DNA from 4 places in the Burkholderia sp. MR1-5-21 genome. Region 2 is predicted to be linked to each of the others. Evidence: predicted binding sites of a transcription regulator. Region 2 holds the regulator's gene; each other region holds the start of a gene.
The links. The regulator LexA, encoded in region 2, represses DNA repair genes until DNA is damaged. The targets are predictions, from matches to a motif close to ACTGTATNNNNATACAGT.
Positions count from the first base shown of each region.

Region 1: the regulator LexA is predicted to act here: its motif matches at 4,393-4,410, upstream of ACV229_RS01620 (VRR-NUC domain-containing protein).
Region 3: the regulator LexA is predicted to act here: its motif matches at 4,055-4,072, upstream of recA (recombinase RecA).
Region 4: the regulator LexA is predicted to act here: its motif matches at 2,277-2,294, upstream of imuA (translesion DNA synthesis-associated protein ImuA).

Region 1 covers NZ_JBSAXD010000001.1:384,536-390,387, reverse strand. The annotation lists gene ACV229_RS01640 (zinc-dependent alcohol dehydrogenase family protein) at 1-761, shown strand, start outside; gene ACV229_RS01635 (methyl-accepting chemotaxis protein) at 912-2,711, shown strand; gene ACV229_RS01630 (hypothetical protein) at 2,769-3,020, opposite strand; gene ACV229_RS01625 (MipA/OmpV family protein) at 3,404-4,282, shown strand; gene ACV229_RS01620 (VRR-NUC domain-containing protein) at 4,422-5,852, shown strand, end outside.
Region 2 covers NZ_JBSAXD010000002.1:246,270-252,121, forward strand. The annotation lists gene cysW (sulfate ABC transporter permease subunit CysW) at 1-230, opposite strand, end outside; gene cysT (sulfate ABC transporter permease subunit CysT) at 227-1,138, opposite strand; gene ACV229_RS03620 (sulfate ABC transporter substrate-binding protein) at 1,283-2,320, opposite strand; gene lexA (transcriptional repressor LexA) at 2,598-3,245, shown strand; gene ACV229_RS03630 (hypothetical protein) at 3,272-3,607, shown strand; gene ACV229_RS03635 (DUF2939 domain-containing protein) at 3,637-4,317, shown strand; gene ACV229_RS03640 (universal stress protein) at 4,394-4,885, opposite strand; gene nodI (nodulation factor ABC transporter ATP-binding protein NodI) at 5,257-5,852, shown strand, end outside.
Region 3 covers NZ_JBSAXD010000013.1:122,968-128,819, reverse strand. The annotation lists gene ACV229_RS19230 (MFS transporter) at 1-1,438, opposite strand, end outside; gene ACV229_RS19225 (sensor histidine kinase N-terminal domain-containing protein) at 1,663-3,219, opposite strand; gene ACV229_RS19220 (response regulator) at 3,238-3,957, opposite strand; gene recA (recombinase RecA) at 4,149-5,219, shown strand; gene recX (recombination regulator RecX) at 5,219-5,852, shown strand, end outside.
Region 4 covers NZ_JBSAXD010000022.1:6,102-11,953, forward strand. The annotation lists gene ACV229_RS26395 (error-prone DNA polymerase) at 1-136, opposite strand, end outside; gene ACV229_RS26400 (Y-family DNA polymerase) at 143-1,621, opposite strand; gene imuA (translesion DNA synthesis-associated protein ImuA) at 1,542-2,258, opposite strand; gene ACV229_RS26410 (winged helix-turn-helix domain-containing protein) at 2,597-2,908, shown strand; gene ACV229_RS26415 (deazapurine DNA modification protein DpdA family protein) at 3,003-3,989, shown strand; gene ACV229_RS26420 (hypothetical protein) at 4,084-4,332, shown strand; gene ACV229_RS26425 (hypothetical protein) at 4,414-4,677, shown strand; gene ACV229_RS26430 (hypothetical protein) at 5,267-5,512, opposite strand; gene ACV229_RS26435 (helix-turn-helix domain-containing protein) at 5,586-5,765, shown strand; gene ACV229_RS26440 (helix-turn-helix domain-containing protein) at 5,767-5,852, opposite strand, start outside.

The sequences.
Region 1 (5,852 bases), on a different contig from region 2:
TCGAGGTCGGCGAACGGGTCGGCGTGCCGTGGCTCGGCCACACGTGCGGCCATTGCGCGTATTGCGCTGCCGGCCGCGAGAACCTGTGCGACGCACCCGGCTTCACCGGCTATACGATCGACGGCGGCTATGCGGAACGCACGGTCGCCGACGCGCGCTATTGCCTGCGGCTGCCGGCCGGCTATGACGACGTGCATGCCGCGCCGCTGCTGTGCGCGGGGCTGATCGGCCATCGCACGCTCGCGCTGGCCGGCACCGCGCAACGCATCGGCCTGTACGGCTTCGGCGCGGCCGCGCACATCGTCGCGCAGGTCGCGCGGCATCAGGGGCGCCGCGTGTTCGCGTTCACGCGGCCGGGCGATACCGTCGCGCAGCAGTTCGCGTTGCGGCTCGGCGCCTGCTGGGCCGGCGGCAGCGATACGCGCGCGCCCGAGCCGCTCGATGCGGCGCTGATCTTCGCACCGGTGGGCGCGCTCGTGCCCGCCGCGCTTGCCGCGGTGGCGAAGGGCGGCTGCGTCGTCTGCGGCGGCATCCACATGTCGGATATCCCGTCGTTTCCGTATGCGCTGCTGTGGGAGGAGCGCCGGCTGCTGTCGGTCGCGAACCTGACCCGCGCCGACGGCGAAGCCTTCATGACGCTCGCCGCGCAGGTGCCGATCGAGATCGACGCGACACGCTACGCGCTTGCCGACGCGAATCGGGCGCTCGACGACTTGCGTGCGGGGCGCGTGTCGGGCGCTGCGGTGCTGACGATGCATTGACGGCGCGCCGCATGACTTGCCGCATGACCTGCACATGAGCGGCAGTCTTTCACCCATTTGGTGCATCGACCCTCAAGTAAACGCCGACCGTGCCGTTTACCCGGTGAATCCGTCCACCGGGCGTTCGCGCTCCCTTACAGAGTCGTTGCCATGCTTTCGTCCATTCGCGCCCGCATCCTTGCCGCGTCTGTTGCCATCGTCGTCTTTGCGCTCGTTGCCAGCACGCTGATCAACTATTTCATCGCCCGGTCGTACAACAATGACGCGATCGACCGGAACCTCACGTCGGTCGCGAGCGGCCATGTCGTCGGGATCGGCGACTGGGTCGCAACAAAGAGCCGGATGATCGCGTCGCTGCAGGACGCGGCGCTGTCGCCCGATCCGCTTCCGGTGTTCAAGCAGATGGCCACGGCCGGCGGCTTCACCAACGTCTACGCGGGCTACGCGGACAAGACGTTCAAGTTCTCCGACCCGACCGGCATCCCGCCGGACTACGACCCGACCGGCCGCCCTTGGTACCGTCAGGCCGCGCAAGCCGGTAAGCCGGTCGTCACGCCGCCTTACGTCGATGCGGGCACCGGCAACCTCGTCGTCTCGTTCGCGGTACCGATCCTGCGCGACGGTGCGCTCAAGGGCGTCGTCGCCGCGGACGTCGCGATGGACAGCGTGATCGCGAACGTGAAGTCGATCCACCCGACGCCGGCCAGCTTCGGGATGTTGATCGACAGCAACGGCCATGTCGTCGCGCATCCGGACCCGAAGCTCACGTTGAAGCCGGTCGCCGACGTGTCGCCGGATCTCGCCAGCCTCGCGCCTGCGTCGATCGCGAACGCGAGCGCGCCGGTCGAGGTGCACGTCGGCGGCGACGCGAAGCTGGTCCGCGCACAGCCGGTGCCGGGCACCGACTGGTATGCGCTCGTCGCGCTCGACAAGGCCGAGGCGACCGCGGGCACGCGTTCGCTGCTGACCGCATCGCTGGTGACGCTGGTCGTGATCGTCGGCATTGCGTCACTGATCATCGGCGCGATCACCGCGACGGCGTTCCGTCGCCTGTCCCTGGTACGTCAGGCGATGGCGGCGATCGGTTCGGGCTCGGGCGACCTGACGCAGCGGCTGCCCGCGGACGGCAGCGACGAAGTGGCGGACATCGCGCGCTCGTTCAACAGCTTCGTCGACAAGCTGAACCGCGTGATGCTGCAGATCCGCGATGCGAGCGAATCGGTGCGCACCGCGGCCAACGAGATCGCAGCGGGCAACCAGGATCTGTCGTCGCGCACCGAATCGGCGGCGGCGAGCCTCGAAGAGACGGCCGCGTCGATGGAAGAGATCACCGCGACAGTCGGCCAGTCGGCCGCGGCGGCCGGCCAGGCCGACGAGCGCGCGGCGGCCGCGTCGAAGATCGCGTCGCACGGCGGCTCGGTCGTGTCGGACGTGGTGTCGACGATGGCGCGCATCGAGGAAGCGTCGGGCCGGATCGGCGACATCATCGGCGTGATCGACGGCATCGCGTTCCAGACCAACATCCTCGCGCTGAACGCGGCCGTCGAAGCGGCGCGCGCAGGCGAGCAGGGCCGCGGCTTCGCGGTCGTCGCGCAGGAAGTGCGCAGTCTCGCGCAACGCAGCGCGCAGGCCGCGCGCGAAGTGAAGGCGCTCGTCGAATCGACGGTCGCGAGCGTCGAGGCCGGATCGGGGCAGGTGCGTCAGGCGGGCGAGACGATGCGTGAAATCGTCACGAACGTCGCGAACGTGACGACGATCATCTCCGAGATCACGCACGCGGCGAACGAGCAGACCCGCGGCATCCAGGAAGTCAATCGCGCGGTCACGCAGCTCGACGAGATGGTGCAGCAGAACGCGGCGCTCGTCGAACAGTCGACGGCCGCCGCGGCCGCGCTGCAGACGCAGGCGAACGCGCTCGCGACGACGGTCGGGCAGTTCAGGGTCGCTTGACGTGTTCGGGCGATCGGGGCGCTTCGAGCAGCAGCGAGCGGAAGCGGACGCCGCGCGCTAGCGCGGGTTGCCCGGCTTCGACGGTGCGTCCGGCGCATGCCGCCCGTGCTCGCGCGGCGGTTTCGACGGATCGATGCGGGACGCGCCGCCGATCGCCGGCGGATCGCTGGCGGGAAACGTTTCTTCGAGGCCCTCGTCGATGCGTTCTTCGGTCTTGTCGGGAGGCCGCTTGTGTTGTGAGGCGAGCCAGCCGAACGGGTGTGTGGCCCGCGATGCGGCGTGGCGGTTGCCGGTGGCTTGGACGGTCATGATCGAACCTCCTTCGGTCGGTGGGCGAACTTCCGCAGGCATCTTGCCCGGCCTTCCGCGCGCGCACGCGCTTGCCCGCATGCCGAACGGGCGACGGTGCCGGGCCCGGTGCGCACGCGCCGACGGCATCGATCGGCGCGACGCGTGATGAAGGCACCCAGACAAAGTCTACGTTAGGACACGAAGCTCTGCGGGTGCGAATTCGATGCGCACGGCGGTGGCGCGGATGGCGACGCGTGCAAGCACTTTGCGTCCGCACGCGTGTCGCGTAGGATGTCCGTTAATTCAGCGGACACTGCGTTCGCGCAGCGGGCCATCGAATTCGCGGCAGGCGGCGCGCAGCGCGTTCTCCTTTTCCACGCAACGGACGGATACCACCGCTCATGGTCATCGCTCGCCAGTTGCTGTCGTCCGGCGCAAGCCGGCTCTTTTGTCGCGTGTCGGCGTTCGCGCTCGTCGCGGCCGCGAGTCCGCAATCCGCATCGGCACAGACGCCGTCGCCGCTCGGCGAGTGGCAATTCTCGGCCGGCGTCCCGCTCATCAAATTGTTCGAACCGAACGTTCCGACCTGGCAGGTCAGCGTCGGCGCCGGCATGACGTATCAACCGCGCTATCCGGGCTCCGACCGCTATCACGTGCTGGGCGGGCCGAATCTCGATATCCGCTATCGCGACCTGTTCTTCGTCTCGACCGGCGAAGGCGCCGGCGCGAACGTGCTGCGCGGGCCGAACTGGCGCGTCAGCCTGTCCGTCGGCTACGACCTCGGGCGCCGTTCCGCCGACGATATCGGGCACCTGAACGGCTTCGACAACATCAACGCGGCACCCGTGCTCAAGCTGTCGGCCGATTACGTGATCTCGAAGGATTTTCCGCTCGTGCTGCGCGCGGACGTGCGGCGCAGCGTTGGCGGCTCGAACGGCTGGATCGGCGACTTGTCCGCGTACATGCCGATGCCCGGCAGCAACGAGAATTTCTACTGGTTCGCCGGGCCGACGGTGTCGTTCGCCGATGCGCGCTACATGAACAGCTGGTTCGGCGTCAGCGATGCCGCGGCCGCGCGCTCGGGGCTGCCGCGCTATTCGTCCGGCGCGGGGATCAAGTCGGTCGGGGCGGGCGTGACGATGATCTGGTTCGTGAACAAGCACTGGTTCCTGACGGCAGACGGCGCAATCGAGCAGCTCGTCGGGCGCGCGGCCGCGAGCCCGGTCACGCAGCAGACGACCAACGGCGTGCTCGACCTGTCCGTGAATTACCAGTTCTGAACGGTTGCGATCTGCCACGCTCGGGGCGAGACGTCGTCGACCGCGCCGTGGTGGTCGCGGGCGGGGGCGCCGGCCGGTCGACTCCGCCGGCACATTTGTTATGATTCGAACCTGTACAAACGTACAGTGACCGATTCCCGTGACACCCGCTTCGCTGCCGCCCCCGGCGTTCTACTACCTGACCAATTTCGAGCGTGCGCTGAGCTGGCTCGGCGAGCGCTACGACGACGTGCTCGACGACGGCGAGCGCGCGTTCCTGCAGGCCTTCGCGGCGCTGCCGCAGGCGTCGCGGGCGCTGCTCGTGCGGATGCTGATGCGCAACGGGCCGGACTTCCGCGCGAGCAAGCTCCGCTACGACGAGATCGGCTGCGCGCTCGACGCGGCCGGGCCGCTCGTCGCGCTCGGGTGGGTCGATCCGGCGCCGCCGTTGACGCTCGACGAAATCTTCTCGTTGTCCACCAAGGCCGAACTGCTGCAGATGTTCCCGGTGCTGGGCGCGCATGCGGGCGCGCGCAAGGTCGAATGGCTCGACCTGCTGCGGCCTGCGCATGACGTTGCGCAGCCGTTCGACGTGTGGTTTGCGGGGGCCGGCCATCCGGGGGCCGGCCATCCGGGGGCCGACGAAGCGGGGGCCGGCGATCCAGCGGCCGGCGAATCATCGACCGTCGACCGCGTGCTGCGCGTGACGGTCGGCCCGCTATGCGACCGGCTGCGGCTGATGTTCTTCGGCAATCTCCACCAGGACTGGAGCGAATTCGTGCTCGCCGATCTCGGCGTGTTCCAGTACGAAAGCGTGCCGTTCGCGCCGTCGTCGCGCGCATTCCAGCGGCGCAGCGACGTCGATACGTATCTCGTGCTGCACGCGTGCCGCGCCGCGCTCGACGCGTGGCCCGACGATGCGCCGTTCGACCCGCTGCTCGACCTGATCGACACGGTCGATTGCGTGCAGCCGTGGCTCGCGACACGCCGCGCGAAGCTCCTGTTCACGCTCGGCCAGACGTGCGAGCGCCGCCACGCGTGGCCGCTCGCGCTCGATGCGTATGTGCGCAGCGCGTGGCCCGGCAGCCGCCACCGGCGGATTCGCGTGCTCGAACGCTGCGGCCGCGACGACGATGCGCTCGCGCTGGCACTCGATGCGCGCGACGCATTCGAAAGCGACGAGGAGCGGCAGCGCGTCGAACGGATGCTGCCGCGGCTGCAGCGCCGTCTCGGCCGCGCGGTCGAGCGGGCAGCCACCGCGCCTGACGTGCCGCGCGAAACGCTCGTGCTCGTGCGCCCGGACGCGTTCGAGAGTGTCGAATACGCGGTGCGCGACCATCTCGCGCAACCCGGCGCGCCGGTCCATTACGTCGAAAACACGCTGATCAATTCGCTGTTCGGCCTGCTGTGCTGGGAGCCCGTGTTCGCGGCGGTGCCGGGCGCGTTCTTCCATCCGTTCCAGCGCGGGCCGGCCGACCTGCATGCGCCCGATTTCGCCGCGCGCCGTGCCGACGCGTTCGACGCGTGCTTCGCGCAGCTCGATTCCGGCACGTATCGCGACACGATTCGCCGTCATTACGCGACGAAGATG
Region 2 (5,852 bases):
GCGTCCGGATCGGCGAGCGACTCGACGTAGAAGCCGACGCCTTTCCTCAACGCCTCGACGAACACCGCGGCGAGCGGCACGACGAGGAAGAAGCCGAGAAATGCGAGTGCGACGCCGGTCAGCAGCCAGCGCACCGCGCGCGGCTCGCTGACGGGGTCGAGCTGTCGTGCGGCGCGCGCACGCGCCGCGGAAGACGGGGTTTTCAGCACGGTGCTGGCCTCCTGGCTCATGACTGGCCTCCTGCGGTGGCGGCTGCAGCGGCGATCGCAGGCGCGGGACCGCTCGCGCCCTTGCCGGACGAGCCACGGCTCGTCCTGCGCTGCAGATACCACTGCAGCGTGTTGATCAGCAGCAGCATCAGGAACGACACGACGAGCATCACGACCGCGAGCGCGGTCGCGCCCGCGTAGTCATACTGCTCGAGCTTCGTGATGATGAGGAGCGACGTGATCTCGGATTTCATCGGCACGTTGCCGGCGATGAAGATCACCGAGCCGTATTCGCCGAGCGCGCGCGCGAACGCGAGCGCGAAGCCCGTCAGCAGCGCCGGCAGCACGGCCGGCAGCACGACGCGGCGGAACGTCAGCCAGCGCGACGCGCCGAGGCACGCGGCCGCCTCTTCCTGCTCGCGCTCGAAATCCTCGAGCACGGGCTGCACGGTGCGCACGACGAACGGCAGGCCGATGAAGGTCAGCGCGACCAGCACGCCGAGCGGCGTAAACGCGATCTTGATGCCGAACGGCGCGAGGTACTGGCCGACCCAGCCGTTGGTCGCGTAGACGGCCGCGAGCGAGATGCCGGCGACCGACGTCGGCAGCGCGAACGGCAGGTCGACGATCGCGTCGACCACGCGCTTGAACGGGAACGTGTAACGCACGAGCACCCACGCGACGAGGAAGCCGAACACGGCGTTGATCAGCGCGCCGCCGAGCGCGGCCGAGAACGTCAGCCGGTACGACGCGAGCACGCGCGGCGACGCGACGGCTGCGACGAACTGGTCCCACGACAGCGTCGCGGTCTTCAGGAAGGTGGCGGCGAGCGGGATCAGCACCACGAGGCTCAAATAGGCCACCGTGATGCCGAGCGTCACGCCGAAGCCGGGCAGCGCGCTCGGCTTGCGAAAGGTGTACGTCGTCATCGGATGCTCTTGCTGGGTCGAATCTCATGGGTCCGACGCGCGCGCCGGCGCTGTGAGTCGCGCCGGCGTACCGTCGGGTGTGCGGCGCTTGCCGTGGCGCGCCGCTGTCGTTATGTCCGCCTTATGTCCGCCGTGCCCGTGTCGTCATTGCGGCTTGTAGATCGAGTCGAACACGCCGCCGTCCGCGAAATGCGTCTTCTGCGCATTCGTCCAGCCGCCGAACGTGTCGTCGACCGTGTACAGCTTCAGCTTCGGGAACTGCTTCGTCAGTTCCGCCGGCACGTTCTTCGAACGCGGCCGGTAGTAGTTGCGCGCCGCAATCTCCTGGCCCTGCGGGCTGTACAGGAAGTTCAGGTACGCGTCGGCGAGCTTGCGCGTGCCCTTCTTGTCGACCACCTTGTCGACCACCGCGACGGGCGGCTCGGCCAGGATGCTCACCGACGGCACGACGATCTCGAACTTGTCCGCGCCGAATTCCCTGATCGACAGGAACGCCTCGTTCTCCCACGCGATCAGCACGTCGCCGATACCGCGCTGCACGAAGCTCGTCGTCGCGCCTCGCGCACCGGAGTCGAGCACGCCTGCGTTCTTGTAGAGCTTCGTGACGAAGTCCTTCGCCGTCTGCTCGTTGCCGGCCGGCTTGTGCACCGCGTACGCCCACGCGGCGAGATAGTTCCAGCGCGCGCCGCCCGATGTCTTCGGGTTCGGCGTGACGATCGACACGCCCGGCTTGGTCAGATCGTCCCAGTCCTTGATGCCCTTCGGATTGCCCTTGCGCACCAGGAACACGATCGTCGACGTATACGGCGACGCGTTGTCGGGCAGGCGTTTTTGCCAGTCCTTGCCGACGAGTCCCTTGTTCGCGAGCGCGTCGATGTCGTAAGCGAGCGCGAGCGTCACGACATCCGCCTGCAGCCCGTCGAGCACCGAACGCGCCTGCGCGCCGGAGCCGCCGTGCGACTGCTTGAAGTTGACGGTCTCGCCCGTCTTCGCCTTCCATTCCTTGCCGAACGCCTGGTTGAAATCCTGGTACAGCTCGCGTGTCGGGTCGTACGACACGTTCAGGAACGGCGTATCGGCGTGGGCATGCGCCGCGACGCCCAGCGCCGCGGCCGCGCCCAGCGCGAATGTTGCGATCAGGCGGCTTACCCCGCCCACCAGCCCCGTGTTGCGCTTCACCATCCGTCGTTCTCCCGCGTTGTTGGTCATGTTGTCGGTCTTGCGATGTGCGGGCCAGTCTAACGAACGGGTTACATGATTAAAAATAATCGTTCTTCATTTTTTAATACTCAAAAGTGCTAACGCAGACGGGACGGACGGTTGCGGCAGACGAACCGGCGTCCGGACGTCGCGGGATCGCGCCGGAATCGCCGCGATCGCGACGAACCTCACGTAACACTTGAAATTCGCGAAGTACTGTATAAAAATACAGCTCACTGTCTATCCATACAGTTGAGCCATGACCAAACTCACCGCCCGCCAGCAGCAAGTGTTCGACTTGATCCGCCGCGCGATCGAGCGCTCCGGCTTCCCGCCCACCCGTGCCGAGATCGCGGCCGAGCTGGGCTTCAGCTCGCCGAATGCGGCCGAAGAACACCTTCGCGCGCTGGCGCGCAAAGGCGTGATCGAGCTGGCAGCCGGCGCGTCGCGCGGCATCCGCCTGCTCGGCATCGACGACGCGCCGCACCAGTTCACGCTGCCGCATGCAGGCCTGATGCAGCTGTCGCTGCCGCTCGTCGGCCGCGTCGCGGCAGGCAGCCCGATCCTTGCGCAGGAGCACATCTCGCAGCATTACGCGTGCGATCCCGCGCTGTTCTCCAGCAAGCCCGACTACCTGCTGAAGGTCCGCGGCCTGTCGATGCGCGACGCCGGCATCCTCGACGGCGACCTGCTCGCCGTGCAGAAGCGCACGGAAGCGAAGGACGGCCAGATCATCGTCGCGCGTCTCGGCGACGACGTCACGGTCAAGCGCCTGAAGCGCCGCCCCGGCGGCCTCGAGCTGATCGCGGAGAACCCGGATTACGAAAACATCTTCGTCAAGGCCGGCAGCGCGGAATTCGCGCTGGAAGGCATCGCCGTCGGGCTGATCCGCTCGGGCGAATTCTGACAATCCGTCTCGCTCAGGAGAACAACATGGAACGCCTTGCCCGCCTGCTGCCTTTCCGTCAATTCGGCCGTCTGCGTCACCTGCGCGGCCGCACACCCTGCGCGCCGCTGTCCGCGGCGCCCGTCGGTCATGAAGAAGTCGCAGTCGAACCGCATGCGTCCCTGCTGCCGTCGGCGCTGCCCGCGTTCGCGCGGGTATCGCTGAACGCCGGACTGAATCACGCGGAGCCCGCGCGTCGTGCGCCGGTGCGCGTCTACCACGGCCGGTCGCGCCTGATCATGGTCGGGACGATCGATGCGGTGTGCCGGATGATCGATCGCTGTATTGCGGAGGAACGTTCTGCCGCGCAGGGTGGTCTCTGATTGCGGAAGGTTCCCGCACCGGAGGCGCCGTGAATCACGCACCGGGCCGCGCGAAGCGGCTCAAACCCCTGTTGATCGTTGTGCTGGTGGCCGCCGTGCTTGCGGCGGTCGGCTACGCATACGCGTCACCGTATGTCGCGCTCGGCCGCCTGAAAGCGGCGATCGATGCGCGCGATGCGCAAACGGTCAGCGACTATGTCGATTTTCCGTCGCTGCGCATCAGTCTCAAGCAGCAGGTCACCGACGAGTTGATGCGCCGGATCGACCCGAAGCGGCAGGACAACAATCCGTTCGCCATAATCGGCGCGTTGATCGGCTCCGCGTTGATCGGGCCGCTGGTTGATGCGTATGCAACGCCCGAAGGCGTCGCTGCGCTGATGAGCGGGATACCGCCGCGCGGCAATCCGGGCGAGCGTCCGCCCGAATGGGCGGCGCAACCGCCGGGCGGCGCTTCGGGCACGCAGGCTGCCGGCGCGGCGAATCCGCCCGCGGGCAGCGCGCCGGCAGCAGCGCCATCGCCGCCGTCGCCGCCAACCGACCAGGCGCACGCAGCCGCGCCCGAGAGACGGCCAACGAGCGCCGGATACAGGAACATCGACGAATTTGTCGTCACCTACCGGCGCAACGTCGATGGCGCGCGCTACGCGGCGATCTTCCACCGCGAAGGTCTGTTTTCGTGGAAGCTGTCCGCGGTCGAACTGCACGACTGAACCGGCGGCATGCCGGTCCCGGCCGCACCCGGCGCACGGCGTGAGCCGGCGCCGGTCAGGCGCGCACATCGGGCACTCACTTCACCGTCGCGGCGTCGCGTTCACGGGCGATTTCGGCCTTCTGTTCTTCCGCCGTCGAGCAGGCCACCAGGATGCTGCAGCTCACCCGATCGAGCAGTTGGGTGTTGCCTGACCCCATCCACCATCTCGACAGTCCGCTGCGGCAGCGGTGCCCGACCACGATCAGGTCGACTTTCAGCTCCGATGCGAGATTCGCGATTTCGTCGATCGGGTAGCCGAACGCGAAATGGCCTTCGGCCTGCAGTCCCCGCTCGCGCAGCCAGTCCACCCCTTCCTGCAGGATTTCGCGCGCGGTTTCCTCGAAACGGCCGCACGCGACATCGGTCAGCAGCCCGGCGCTTTGCGCGATGCTCGAACGCATGTCGACGACGGACAACAGATGCGTCTCGGCCTTCAGGTCCATCGCGAGATTGGCACCGCAACGCAATGCCTTGCGTCCCTCGAGCGTGCCGTCGTAGCACAGCAGAATCTTGTTGTAGCTAGCCATGAAACCTCCCTATCGCAACAACGAACCCTACGCAATCATCATGGTGCGCCGCAATTCAGGACGCAAGGGATGGAAAACGCTGATTCGCCCCGTGCGGCCTGTTCGCGATGATGCAGTGCATGATCCGCCGCATGTTGCCCGCGTATCGCGCATGCGCGCCCTGAAGAGATGCAACCGATGCACTAGAATGGCCCGTCGGTGTCGCATATTCGCATCACGCATGCGTGTCGCGAAACGTCGCCGCACCGGACCATGACCGTGCGACGCGCGCCCGGCCGAACCGTCCGCGCGCCGGTGATCGCGCACCGGTAATGGCGCACGCGTTCGCCGGACACGTTTGATACGCTACACCTCCAACGACAATCTCGCCCATGTCCGTCGCACCGATCGATTTCCAGAATGTCGAAAAGCGCTATGGCGGCAAGCTCGTCGTCAACGGCCTGTCGTTTCGCGTGCACGCCGGCGAGTGCTACGGCCTCCTCGGACCGAACGGCGCCGGCAAGACCACGACACTGAAAATGCTGCTCGGCATCGCCTACCCGGACGCCGGCACGATCTCGCTGTGCGGCGAACCGGTGCCGTCGCGCGCGCGCCTTGCCCGTCAGCGGGTCGGTGTCGTTCCGCAGTTCGACAATCTCGATCCGGATTTCACGGTTCGCGAGAATCTGCTCGTGTTCAGCCGCTATTTCGGCCTGTCGGCCCATGACGCACGCGCGCTCGTGCCGTCGCTGCTGGAATTCGCGAAGCTCGAGAACAAGGCGGATGCGAAGGTCAGCGAGCTGTCGGGCGGCATGAAGCGGCGGCTGACGCTCGCCCGCGCGCTCGTCAACGATCCGGACGTGCTGGTGCTCGACGAGCCGACGACGGGGCTCGATCCGCAGGCGCGGCACCTGATGTGGGAGCGGCTGCGCTCGCTGCTTGCACGCGGCAAGACGATCCTGATCACCACGCACTTCATGGAGGAAGC
Region 3 (5,852 bases), on a different contig from region 2:
ACATCTCGACCAGCATCGCGGCGATCGGGCCGTAGACCATCGTCACGTAGATCACGAGGATCGTCAGGATCACGATCGTCATCGGCCAGTTGAGCTGCGCCGGATCGGCCTTCGCCGGGTAGCCTGCCGCCTTCAGCGTGGTCGCGAGCGTCTTGTCGAACGCGGCGCCCTTCGCCTTCGCGTCGGCCGCCTTGCCGTCATACGTGTCGATCACGGTGTCGCCGACCTTGATCTGCGCGGCCGTGCCCGCCGGCGCCGCCACGTTCTCGTAGTTCAGGCCGGCCTTCGCGAGCGCGCTCTTCGCGATGTCGCACGAGCTCGTGAACTTCGACGTGCCCACCGGGTTGAACTGGAACGAGCAGGTGCCCGGATCGGCGACGACGGTGATCGGCGCCTTCTGCGTCGCGAGCTCGAGCTGCGGGTTCGCGTAGTGGGTGAGCGCCTTGAACAGCGGGAAGTAGGTCAGCGCGGCGATCAGGCAGCCCGCGAGGATGATCGGCTTGCGGCCGATCTTGTCCGACAGCGAACCGAAGAACACGAAGAACGGCGTGCCGATCAGCAGCGCGATCGCGATCAGGATGTTCGCGCTGGCGCCGTCGACCTTCAGCGTCTGCGTGAGGAAGAACAGCGCATAGAACTGGCCCGTGTACCACACGACCGCCTGGCCGGCCGTCAGGCCGACGAGCGCGAGGATCACGACCTTCAGGTTCTTCCACTGGCCGAACGCTTCGGTCAGCGGCGCCTTCGACGTCTTGCCTTCCGCCTTGATGCGCAGGAACACCGGCGATTCGTTCAGCTGCAGCCGGATCCACACCGACACCGCGAGCAGCAGGATCGACGCGACGAACGGCACGCGCCAGCCCCAGGTGCCGAACGCTTCCTCGCCGATCAAGGTGCGCACGCCGAGGATCACGAGCAGCGACAGGAACAGGCCGAGCGTCGCGGTCGTCTGGATCCACGCGGTGTAGAAGCCGCGCCGGTTCGCGGGCGCGTGTTCGGCGACGTAGGTTGCCGCGCCGCCGTATTCGCCGCCGAGCGCGAGGCCCTGCAACAGCCGCATCGCGATGAAGATCACCGGTGCGGCGATGCCGATCGACGCATAGCCGGGCAGGAAGCCGACCACGAACGTCGAGATGCCCATGATCACGATCGTCACGAGGAACGTGTGCTTGCGTCCGACGAGGTCGCCGAGCCGGCCGAACACGATCGCGCCGAACGGACGCACCGCGAAGCCGGCGGCGAAGCCGAGCAGCGTGAAGATGAACGCGGCCGTCGGGTTGACGCCGGAGAAGAAGCTCTTGCTGATGTAAGCCGCGAGGGATCCGGCCAGATAGAAGTCATACCACTCGAACACGGTCCCGAGCGACGACGCGAAGATCACCTTCTTCTCTTCGCCCGTCATCGGCGCGTGCGAAATTTGCCCGCCTAACGTTGCCATGAATCGTCTCCAAGTCTCTTGATATAGATATGCGGCCGCCTTGGGGGCGAACCTGTCGACGATTATTGGCGGGCAAACTTACGGCGCACTGACTCGCACGGACAAAACGGTTCCATGTTAACCCGCGGTGAATGGCGGGCTTCGCGGCTCGATCGCTGTCCGAACGGTGCGCAAATGCGCGCAATCCGCGTCGTCGCGACGCGATGCTGCGGCGCACGTCAGGGTTACTCCGGAGCCGGTTCGTGCAACGGAAGCGTGATGCGCACGAGCGTGCCCGCAAGACGCGGCATTGCCTGGTACACGTGATCGTCGAGCGCCAGCGTGCCGCCGTGCTGTGCGACGATCTCGCGCACGATCGAGAGCCCGAGGCCGCTGCCGTCGCCTTCGCGGCCGAGGATCCGGTAGAAGCGCTCGAGCACGCGCTCGCGCTCGGCGGCCGGGATGCCGGGGCCGGTGTCCTCCACCTCGAGGTACGCAAGCCGCGCCGGCCGATCCGCGCGCACACGCACTGTGATGCGCCCGCCGCGGGGCGTGTAGCGGATCGCGTTGTCGATCAGGTTGCCGAGCATCTCGCGCAGCATCAGCGGATTGCCGTCGACGTCGAGCGGCGCGTTGTCGTCGTCATCGGCCGGGCCTTCGTAGCCGAGGTCCATCCGCTTCGCGAGCGCGGCCTGCACCCAGTCGCGCACCGCGCGCCGCGCGAGCGTCGCGATCTCGACGGGCTCGAACATCAGCCCGCTCGCGCGGTTCTCGGCGCGCGCGAGCGCGAGCAACTGCGTGACGAGCCGCGCGGCCTGCTCGGAGCTCGTCGCGATCTGTTCGAGCGAGCGCTGCACGTCCGCGGGCACTTCATGGCGCAGCGCGAACTCTGCCTGCGTGCGCAGCCCGGCGAGCGGCGTCTTCATCTGGTGCGCGGCGTCGGCGATGAAGCGCTTCTGCAGCGCCATGTTCTGTTCCAGGCGCGCGAGCAGGTCGTTGAACGACGTGACGAGCGGCTCGATCTCCGGCGGCGCGCGCTGCGCCTCGACCGGCGACAGGTCGTCGGGCCGCCGCGCGCGGATGTGCGCCTGCAGCGCGTTGAGCGGCGCAAGCCCGCGCGACAGCCCGAACCACACGAGCAGGATCGCGAGCGGCAGGATCACGAACTGCGGCAGGATCACGCCCTTGATGATGTCGTTCGCGAGCGCGTTGCGCTTGTCGAGCGTTTCGCCGACCTGCACGAGCACCGGCTGCGCGCCGCTCGCCTGCGGCAGCGCGACGGTCGTATACGCGACGCGCACGTCGTTGCCGCGCAGCAGGTCGTCGCGGAACACGACGACGCCCGGCGGCGGCCGATCCTCGTCACGCGGCAGCGGCAGGTCGGCCTCGCCTGCGACCAGCTCGCCGCGCGTGCCGAGCACCTGGAAATAGACGCTGTCCACGTTGTCCGCGCGCAGGAAGTCGCGCGTCGCCTGCGGCAGCGTCAGCTCGGCGACGCCGTTGACCGGATGGATCTGTCGCGCGAGCACGTAGGCGTTGGTCTCGAGCGCGCGGTCGAACGGGCCGTTCGCGATCGTCTTCGCGACCAGATACGTGACGGCGATGCTCATCGGCCACAGCAGCAGCAGCGGCGCGAGCATCCAGTCGAGGATCTCGCCGAACAGCGAACGCGGGCGCGCGGTTTCGGGGGCCTCGGTTTCGTCGGGCGGCGCGAACGGGTTCTCGTAGCGCGCGTCGCGCGCGGCGTCGGCGGCGGACGCGGGTTCGCCGACCGGATGGTGGGGGTGGGCCGGCGTGGCCATGGCGGCGACGGCCGGCCGTCAGCGCGGCGTGCCGGCGGCCGCGGGCTGGGACGCCGCCGCTTCCGGCGCGGGGGCGGCTTTCTCGAGGCAGTAGCCGAGGCCGCGCACGGTCGCGATCCGCACGCCGCTCGGTTCGATCTTCTTGCGCAGCCGGTGCACGTAGACTTCGATCGCGTTGTTGCTGACTTCCTCGCCCCATTCGCACAGGTGGTCGACGAGCTGTTCCTTCGACACGAGCCGGCCGATCCGCTGCAGCAGCACCTCGAGCAGGCCGAGCTCGCGCGCGGACAGGTCGAGCACGCGATCGTTCGCATACGCGATGCGGCCGACCTGGTCGAACGCGAGCGAGCCGTGGCGCACGACGGTCGGGCCGCCGCCCGCGCCGCGCCGGGTCAGCGCGCGCACGCGCGCTTCGAGCTCGTTGAGCGCGAACGGCTTCGCCATGTAGTCGTCGGCGCCGAGGTCGAGGCCCTTCACGCGCTCGTCGACGCTGTCGGCGGCGGTCAGGATCAGCACGGGCAGGTTGGAGTTGCGCGCGCGCAGGCGCTTCAGGACCTCGAGGCCCGACAGCTTCGGCAGGCCGAGATCGAGGATCAGCAGGTCGAACGCCTGCATCGACAGGGCCGTGTCGGCCTCGACGCCGTTCTTCACGTGGTCGACGGCATAGCCCGATTGGCGGAGTGACCGGGTGAGGCCGTCCGCGAGTATGCTGTCATCTTCGGCGATGAGAATTCGCATGTTGCGTAACCGGGGCCGGCAGGGGGCTTGCGCCGGCGCGGCTGTCTCCGAAGTGGTTCGTGTATCGTGCGGCCCACATCGCGGGCTTGCATAAAACACTGTTTTTTTATACAGTGTCTGCATTCGTGCGCAGCGGCTTGAAAACCGGCGCGCCTATATCAGACGCTGCTCATCATAGCAAAGGACGATTCATGGAAGATAGCAAGAAAGGCTCCGGGCTGACTGCCGAGAAGAGCAAGGCGCTGGCCGCCGCGCTCGCGCAGATCGAGAAGCAGTTCGGCAAAGGGTCGATCATGCGCATGGGCGACGGTGAGGCGGCCGAGGACATCCAGGTCGTGTCCACGGGCTCGCTGGGCCTCGATATCGCACTCGGCGTCGGCGGCCTGCCGCGCGGCCGGGTGGTCGAGATCTACGGTCCGGAATCGTCAGGCAAGACCACGCTCACGCTGCAGGTCATTGCCGAGCTGCAGAAGCTCGGCGGCACCGCGGCGTTCATCGACGCCGAGCACGCGCTCGACGTCCAGTACGCGTCGAAGCTCGGCGTCAACGTGCCCGAACTGCTGATCTCGCAGCCGGACACCGGCGAGCAGGCGCTGGAAATCACCGACGCGCTGGTGCGCTCGGGCTCGATCGACATGATCGTCATCGACTCGGTCGCGGCGCTCGTGCCGAAGGCCGAAATCGAAGGCGAGATGGGCGATTCGCTGCCGGGCCTGCAGGCCCGCCTGATGTCGCAGGCGCTGCGCAAGCTGACGGGCACGATCAAGCGCACGAACTGCCTGGTGATCTTCATCAACCAGATCCGGATGAAGATCGGCGTGATGTTCGGCAACCCGGAAACCACGACGGGCGGCAACGCGCTGAAGTTCTATGCGTCGGTGCGTCTCGACATCCGCCGGATCGGCTCGATCAAGAAGAACGACGAGGTGATCGGCAACGAAACCCGCGTGAAGGTCGTGAAGAACAAGGTGTCGCCGCCGTTCCGCGAAGCGATCTTCGACATCCTGTATGGCGAAGGCATCTCGCGTCAGGGCGAGATCATCGATCTCGGCGTGCAGGCGAAGATCGTCGACAAGGCGGGCGCCTGGTACAGCTATAACGGCGAGAAGATCGGTCAGGGCAAGGACAACGCGCGTGAATTCCTGCGCGAGAATCCGGAAATCGCGCTCGAGATCGAGAACCGCATTCGCGAATCGCTCGGCGTCGCCGCGATGCCGCAAGGCGCGGATAACGAAGCCGAGGCGATGGGCGAAGAAGAGTGATGGTCAGGCGCCGGGATGACACGGGCAAGCCGGCGGAGCACGACGCGCGCGATGCGCCGGGCGGCTCCGGGCGGCGTGCCGCGTCCCCCGGCGCCAGCCGGCGGTCCGCAGCGCATCCCGTGAGCCGCACCGCGACGAGGGCATCCGACGATGCCCTCGTTTCGTTTCAGGTGACTGCACCGGACGACCCGTTCGACGACGACGAATCGTTCGATTCGCACGACCGGGCGCGCCGCCGCGTGTCCGGCATCGGCTTCCCGCGCGATCGCGCGTCTGCGGCGTCTGCCGCGGCCCCGGAAGACGTCTATACCCGCACGAGCCAGAGTCCGCGTCGCACACGCCGATCGTCCGGCGCCGTCGCCGAGGCGGAGACCGGCGCGTCGGCGCGTGCGTCGTCATCGTCATCGTCATCGTCATCGTCGAGACCCGCCCGTTCGCTGAAGGGCCGCGCGCTCGGCTATCTGTCCCGGCGCGAGTACAGCCGCGCCGAGCTCGCGCGGAAGCTCGCGCCTTTTGTGGGCGAGGACGAATCCGTCGAGCCGGTGCTGGACGCGCTGGAACAGGACGGCTGGCTGTCCGACGCGCGCTTCGCCGAGAGCCTCGTGCATCGCCGCGCGTCGCGGGTCGGGGCCG
Region 4 (5,852 bases), on a different contig from region 2:
CGATTGCGCTGTAACCGAGTTGTGCCGCGCGCGCGACGTATTCCTCGGCGTGCGACGCGCCATGCAGGAATGAAAAATCGCTGGCGACCTGCAGTTCCGCGTAAGCGGGCAGGGCGCCGTATTCGGCGGCGCTCATCGCGAATCAACCGAACAGGCCGTGCAAGAAGAACCGCGGTTCGCTGTCGTCGCTGGCCGTCGGCCGTTCCTTGAAAATCCAATAGCACACGCCGGCTTCATCCTCGGCCACGAAATAGTCGCGCGTGACGATCCGACCGTCCTGCCAGCCGCCTTCGATGCGCTCGCCCGGCGATACCATGCGCAGTGGCGTGCCATAGAACGGGCGATGCTGGCGCGTGAGCAGCGGGACAGGCTTGTCGAGCAGCCAGGCTGGCCGCGGCAGATCCGCCGGCAGCGGCGACGCCTTTGGCGCATCGCGCAGCGGCACCCATCTGGCGGCCGCTTCCGGACGGTAGTCGGCCATGGGCGCCGGGACGAGCACGTTCTCTGCGCCGAGGCGCGCGGTCAGCAGTTCGAGCAACCGCGTGTGATCCTGCGGCGTGCCGCCCGGTTCCGGGAACAGCGAATCGCTCGGTGCGGCCGCTTGCTGCACGCTGCGGGCAATGAGCCGCACGACAATTACGGGCCCGGCGAGTTCGACGTGCGCGAGCCGCTCCTTGACGAGGCGCGTCAGGTGCTCCTCGAACCGGGTGGGGGCGCCCAATGCGATTTCGATCTCGGTCGGTGCGATCGCATCGCGGCCGCGTTCGTGCTCGAGCAGCAGCGCAAACGCGGCGACGTCCAGTTGCTTCGCCGCGAGCCAGCCAGTCAGCTGCAGGATCAGCCGGCGCGCGACGAACAGCAGCGCCTCGGCATGCTCGACCCGGTCCATCAGTTCGACGCGGGTGTCGAACGAGGTCGGCATGTCGAGCCAGTCGTATGCGGCCGGCGCGGTGCCGGCGACTTGGTCGAGCCAGTCGAGCAGCTGCGTGCCGCACCGCTTCTTGAGCCCGGCGCGCGGCAGGCGCTGCAGATCTGCGAGCGTTTCGCAGCCGAGCTCGTCGAACCACGTCGCGAATCGGCGCGCATCGGGGGCGATCACGAGCGGCACGCGTGCGAGCGCACGGCGCAACGATCGGGCCGACAGCGCGAGCCCGCCGCGCAGGCCGCGGGCGACCATCCACGCTGCTGGGCCCGTCGATGCCACAGATATCGCGGCGGAGACCCCGAAGGATGTAACGACATTCCGAACGCGCTGACGCAGCGCGCGGACGCCATGGAAGAGGCGCACACTGGCCGTCACGTCGAGCAGCACGACGGCCTCGTCGGCGTCGACGACGCTCGGGGTGAACTGCAGCAGAGCGTACGCGACGCCGAGCACGAGCTCGCGCTCGCGCGCGACGTCGCGCTCGCGGATCTGCGCGTCCGGCGCGAGCGACAGCACCCCTCCGCGGCGCATGCCGGCGACGACGCCCAGCGCGCGCGCGGCACGATCGAGCGCCACGACGCGGCCACGCTCGAGCACGACGAGACCGCACGCATCGTCAGGTGATGGCGCCGGCGATCGTGGCCGGAACGCTTCGAGGTTGAGGTGCGGCAGATGCACGCCGATCCAGACTTGCATGACGATTCAACAAAATCGGCGAGGGTGATAGCGGGACGAACAGCGGCGTATCACGATGCGGCCCGCGACGCTTTACGAACGTGATGTCGACACCGTCGCGCTTCGGTGCCAGCGCGAGCCGCAGCGGCGCCGGCGACGCGTCGCGTGCGGCGGCTGCCGGTCGGAACAGAAAGAACAATGCAGAACCGCTTTGCGCGGCCAGATTGAGGCGGCGCAACGCGTCCGCGCGTATGTTCGACTGCCAAAGCAGCACCGCGGCACACGTGCCGGCGCGCAGCGCCTGTTCAGCGGCCCACAGCGCGTCAGCCGTGCGCGGCGCCGGTAGCGTGATAAACCCGGACGGATCGACGCCCCAATACGCGAGCGCGAGCGGCTGCAGCGCGTGCGGCGGCTGAATGAGCACGATCGGCCGGCCCGCCAAGCGCGCGAGCACGGGCGCCAGAAGCCGGAGCTCGCCGATGCCGGGCTGCTGCGTGAGCAGTTCCACCAGCGCACTGGCCGGCCAGCCGCCGCCAGGCAGCTCGGCCGTCAGTTCCGGATGGCCTGTGTCGACGCCGCGCGCGCTCGAGCGGGCCAGTTGTGACGCTCGCCAGAGCGATGGGTGAATTCGCTCGGGGTGGACAAGGGCGGGGTGCATGGACGAAACGCTAGCATTACTGTATGGATATACAGTAATGCTAGCGTACGCAGGCCGGATAGGCGAGCGTCGCTCGCAACTATAAACGGGGTCGAATCGTATAATCGCGCGCCAACGGACCAAAGCGGCGAAAGCGGTACAAAAACCGCGAGCTTTCGAGGCGAATATGGGACGCGACGGCGCTATGCTGGATCAACCTACCGCGCGATCCAGCGCATCGAAAGTCTCAATCATCGGCGATCTTCTGATCGCCCCCGCTTTCTTACCTGTCCCTTTCAAGCCCCTGCATGCGGGCCTTGCTCCCGTATGGAGGTGGCACGCGCATCAGTGGAGTACCTATGCCATCCGTTTCCTTCGCCACCTCGCCCGGCCGCTCGCGGGCTGCGACCGTGAGTCCGAGCCACTGGCGCCCGGACTTCGCCCGCATCCGCGGACATGTCGCGAACGCGATCGCCGACCAGATCGAGGCGGCCATTCGTTCTGGCGTATTCAAGCCTGGCGACAAGCTGCCGACCCAACAGGCAATTGCCGACTCGCTGGGCTTCCACCTGAACACCGTCTACGCCGCGTTCAAGGAACTCACGCGGCGAGGATTGGCCCTCAGGTTCGCCCGTCGGGGCACATTCGTGCTCGACTTCGAATCAGCCTGACCATTTCAATCGCCGGCTTGTCGCCAAGGCGGGCCGCACTCAACCCTCGCGGGCACGCCCGCAAGGGCCTGCTCGCGTCAAATTGCGAGCAACCATGATCTCCTCTGTCTCAACGGGCCTCGCGCCTGATTTGCCCACTTGGCAGCGCAACGCTCCCAAGACCGATGACCTCACCGTCCGAGTCGGCATTCCACACCGGGGCGGCAAGCTCGCCTTTCATGCCTTCAACGAAGGGTATCCGGCCATGGTGTCGGCGAACGCCTTCTGGAATCCCGCGGTGCATCAGTTCCAGTTCCCGGACGCAACCGACCTCACCGAGCTGGACTACGCACTCGACAGCGCAGGCTTTACCGCGATGATGCTGTGGAAGCGGAAAGGGCGTCAGCGCGGGATGGCTGGTGTGTATCCGTGGACCTGTGCACAGTTCGTCGAGCTCGCCTCGTTGTCCGGCGCGACCTGGTATTCGGCGCCCGACATGGCGTGCGAGCCGGAGCTTGCGTCGAACCAAGCCGAAGTTGATTACCGCGTCGACGCGACCGCAACGTTGCTCGAAGGCACGCTGCGCGTCTGCTATGCATGGCAAAACGCGCTCGCGCGCTCCAGCGACGCCCAAACGGTGCAGAACCTGATTCGGATCCCCACCCCAGTCATACAGGGATGGTCCGCCTCGACGTACGTCCGGAGCCTTGAACTGACGCTGGAGGTGTGGGAGCGGTGGCAGCCGTGGGTCGCGCCACCGACGCTCATCGGCGTCGGCTCAGTATGCCGGCGCAGTTTGACTGACCCGCAACATGGGCTGTTCACCATCCTTGATCGGCTCGAACGCGCACTACCGAAAGGGATGCGGCTGCACCTCTTCGGCGTCAAGGGAGACGCCCTGCGTGAACTGAAGATGCACGACGCGGTCGCGTCCGTCGACACGATGGCCTGGGATTTCGGTGCTCGCGTGAAGGCGCATCGGGCAGGGCGGTCAAACACGATCGCCCACCGCTCGGCGGAAATGACCCGCTGGATAACCGCGGCGCTATCGCGCACGCGCCCATCGGCGGGCGACCAGTACCGCCTATCTCTCGCTGTGTGAAACCACACGGCACCTCTCTCATCGCCGCGCACGCGGTTTTTCTTACCCCACTGGGCGGCCCAATCGGGCCGCCCATATTTCTTCTGGAGCACATATGGAATCGCGACACGACACCACTTCCGGCTCGGTGCCGGTTCGACATCGCCTCGACATGGCGTTCTGGTCGGACCTCGATCCCGAAGTCGCAGACCTCGACGCGGATTCGCACGTTGGCCGAGCCGTTTGCGGCCTTCTCGTCCGTTTGCAGAGCGTCGTCAACACGCAAGCGGAACTGGAGTCTGAGCATGTCGATCTGCTCAAGCAGATTGGAATACGCCAGTCCAGTATTTGGCTGTTCGGTTGATAGCCGCAATCGTTCAATCATGCCCCCAGCACGCCCGGAAACTCCACGGAGGGGGAATTCACGCTTTGAAAAGGATCACGTATGAGACGCAAACGAAAGAAGCGCCTCGCCCAGCTTCGGCCACCGGGTATCCGTGTGGACGAGGTCGGCCGGGTCATCGGCCACGTAAAGGCCGTCGTTCGCAGCATCGGTCACGTCGACGACGATTCCGTCATTGACCTTGTACTGGAGTCAGCCAGTGGCCTGTCGATCACGCTGTCTGACACGGAAGAAGAGTGGGTCGTGTTCAGAGTGCTTGGCCGGGCGCGACTTATCGATTCGGACTACGCCCACCGGTGGTGGTGATCTCTTAACCCTAAGTCCTATCGGGGATATCTATCAACCGTCACGAGGAGCTCTCCCTGCTTTGGGGTGCTCCTCGTGTTTGTAGGAGCGCAGGTAATGCCGATCGTCAATTCGCTGTCTGCTCATCAGATCAAGCGCAAGTGGTAGCTCAGCTTCGATGCCGTTCTGCGATCGCAAACCATGGACGAGTACCGAGTCCACATTCGCGGCGCATACGGCAGCTTGCGGGGAGTCAAATGTGCGGAGAGCCCCTTGGCGACAACGGCCGTCTCCGCGCACAAGGGCGCCAACGCGCGCGTCTGCTATTGCGCCGCGCTCGATCAGCAGCATCGAGCATTGAAACGCGTCACGCGCACATGTGTACGCCGCGACGGCTCACTGCACTTCTTCCGAAATGCCCTTCATCGGTATGGCTTTGATGTCGCGCAAGGCCATGCTATTTGCATGGTGGGTATAGCCAAAAGCATCGGCGTATGCCCCGTGCGCGGCGCGCTTCCGTTGGTCTGGCTCTTAAGACGGGAATCCGACCTCATCGAAACTCGCCATAGCTCCTCCGTTGGATTGTTCGTATTGTGCGGGCAAGAGGCGTTCACTTTGCTGGCGGCGCGCCTGCTGCGTCACGCGCGATCTTCAGGAGCCCTTGCGCGATGACGACATTCGCGTTGTGTGAGATGTCGGTCGCGCCGTTTTTCAGCATCGTGAGCGGCAATTGGGCGGCGATCGGTTCCCATGCGGCAAGCAGCGCCTTGGGGTCGGGATGCGTCTTGAACAGCACGCCAAGCGCGGCGGTGAACACGGTTGCCGGGTCGGCGTCGTCTGCTTGGGGTAAATCCATTGCGATACCCTCCAGAATGCAAAATGCCGATGCTGCTCCGTGTCAGAATCGGCATCCTGCTAACATCGCGAACATGAAAGCACAAGACTTCTCCCGCTCGCTGAGTGTGCTCGGCTGGTCGCAGGCCGAGTTTGCGCGCCGCCTTGGCGTTGATCCGACAACCGTATCCCGGTGGATCGGCAACAGCAAATTCCCGAAGTGGGTCGGCGAATACCTTCGCCTCGCCCTGCTGGTGAAAACCGCGCTCGACTGAATCAGCTGGCCAGTTGAAGGTCTTTCAACGCCTCAGGGTGCTGGACGGCCACGCGCAGCAGCGTTTGCGCCGCGCCGGTCGGGTTCC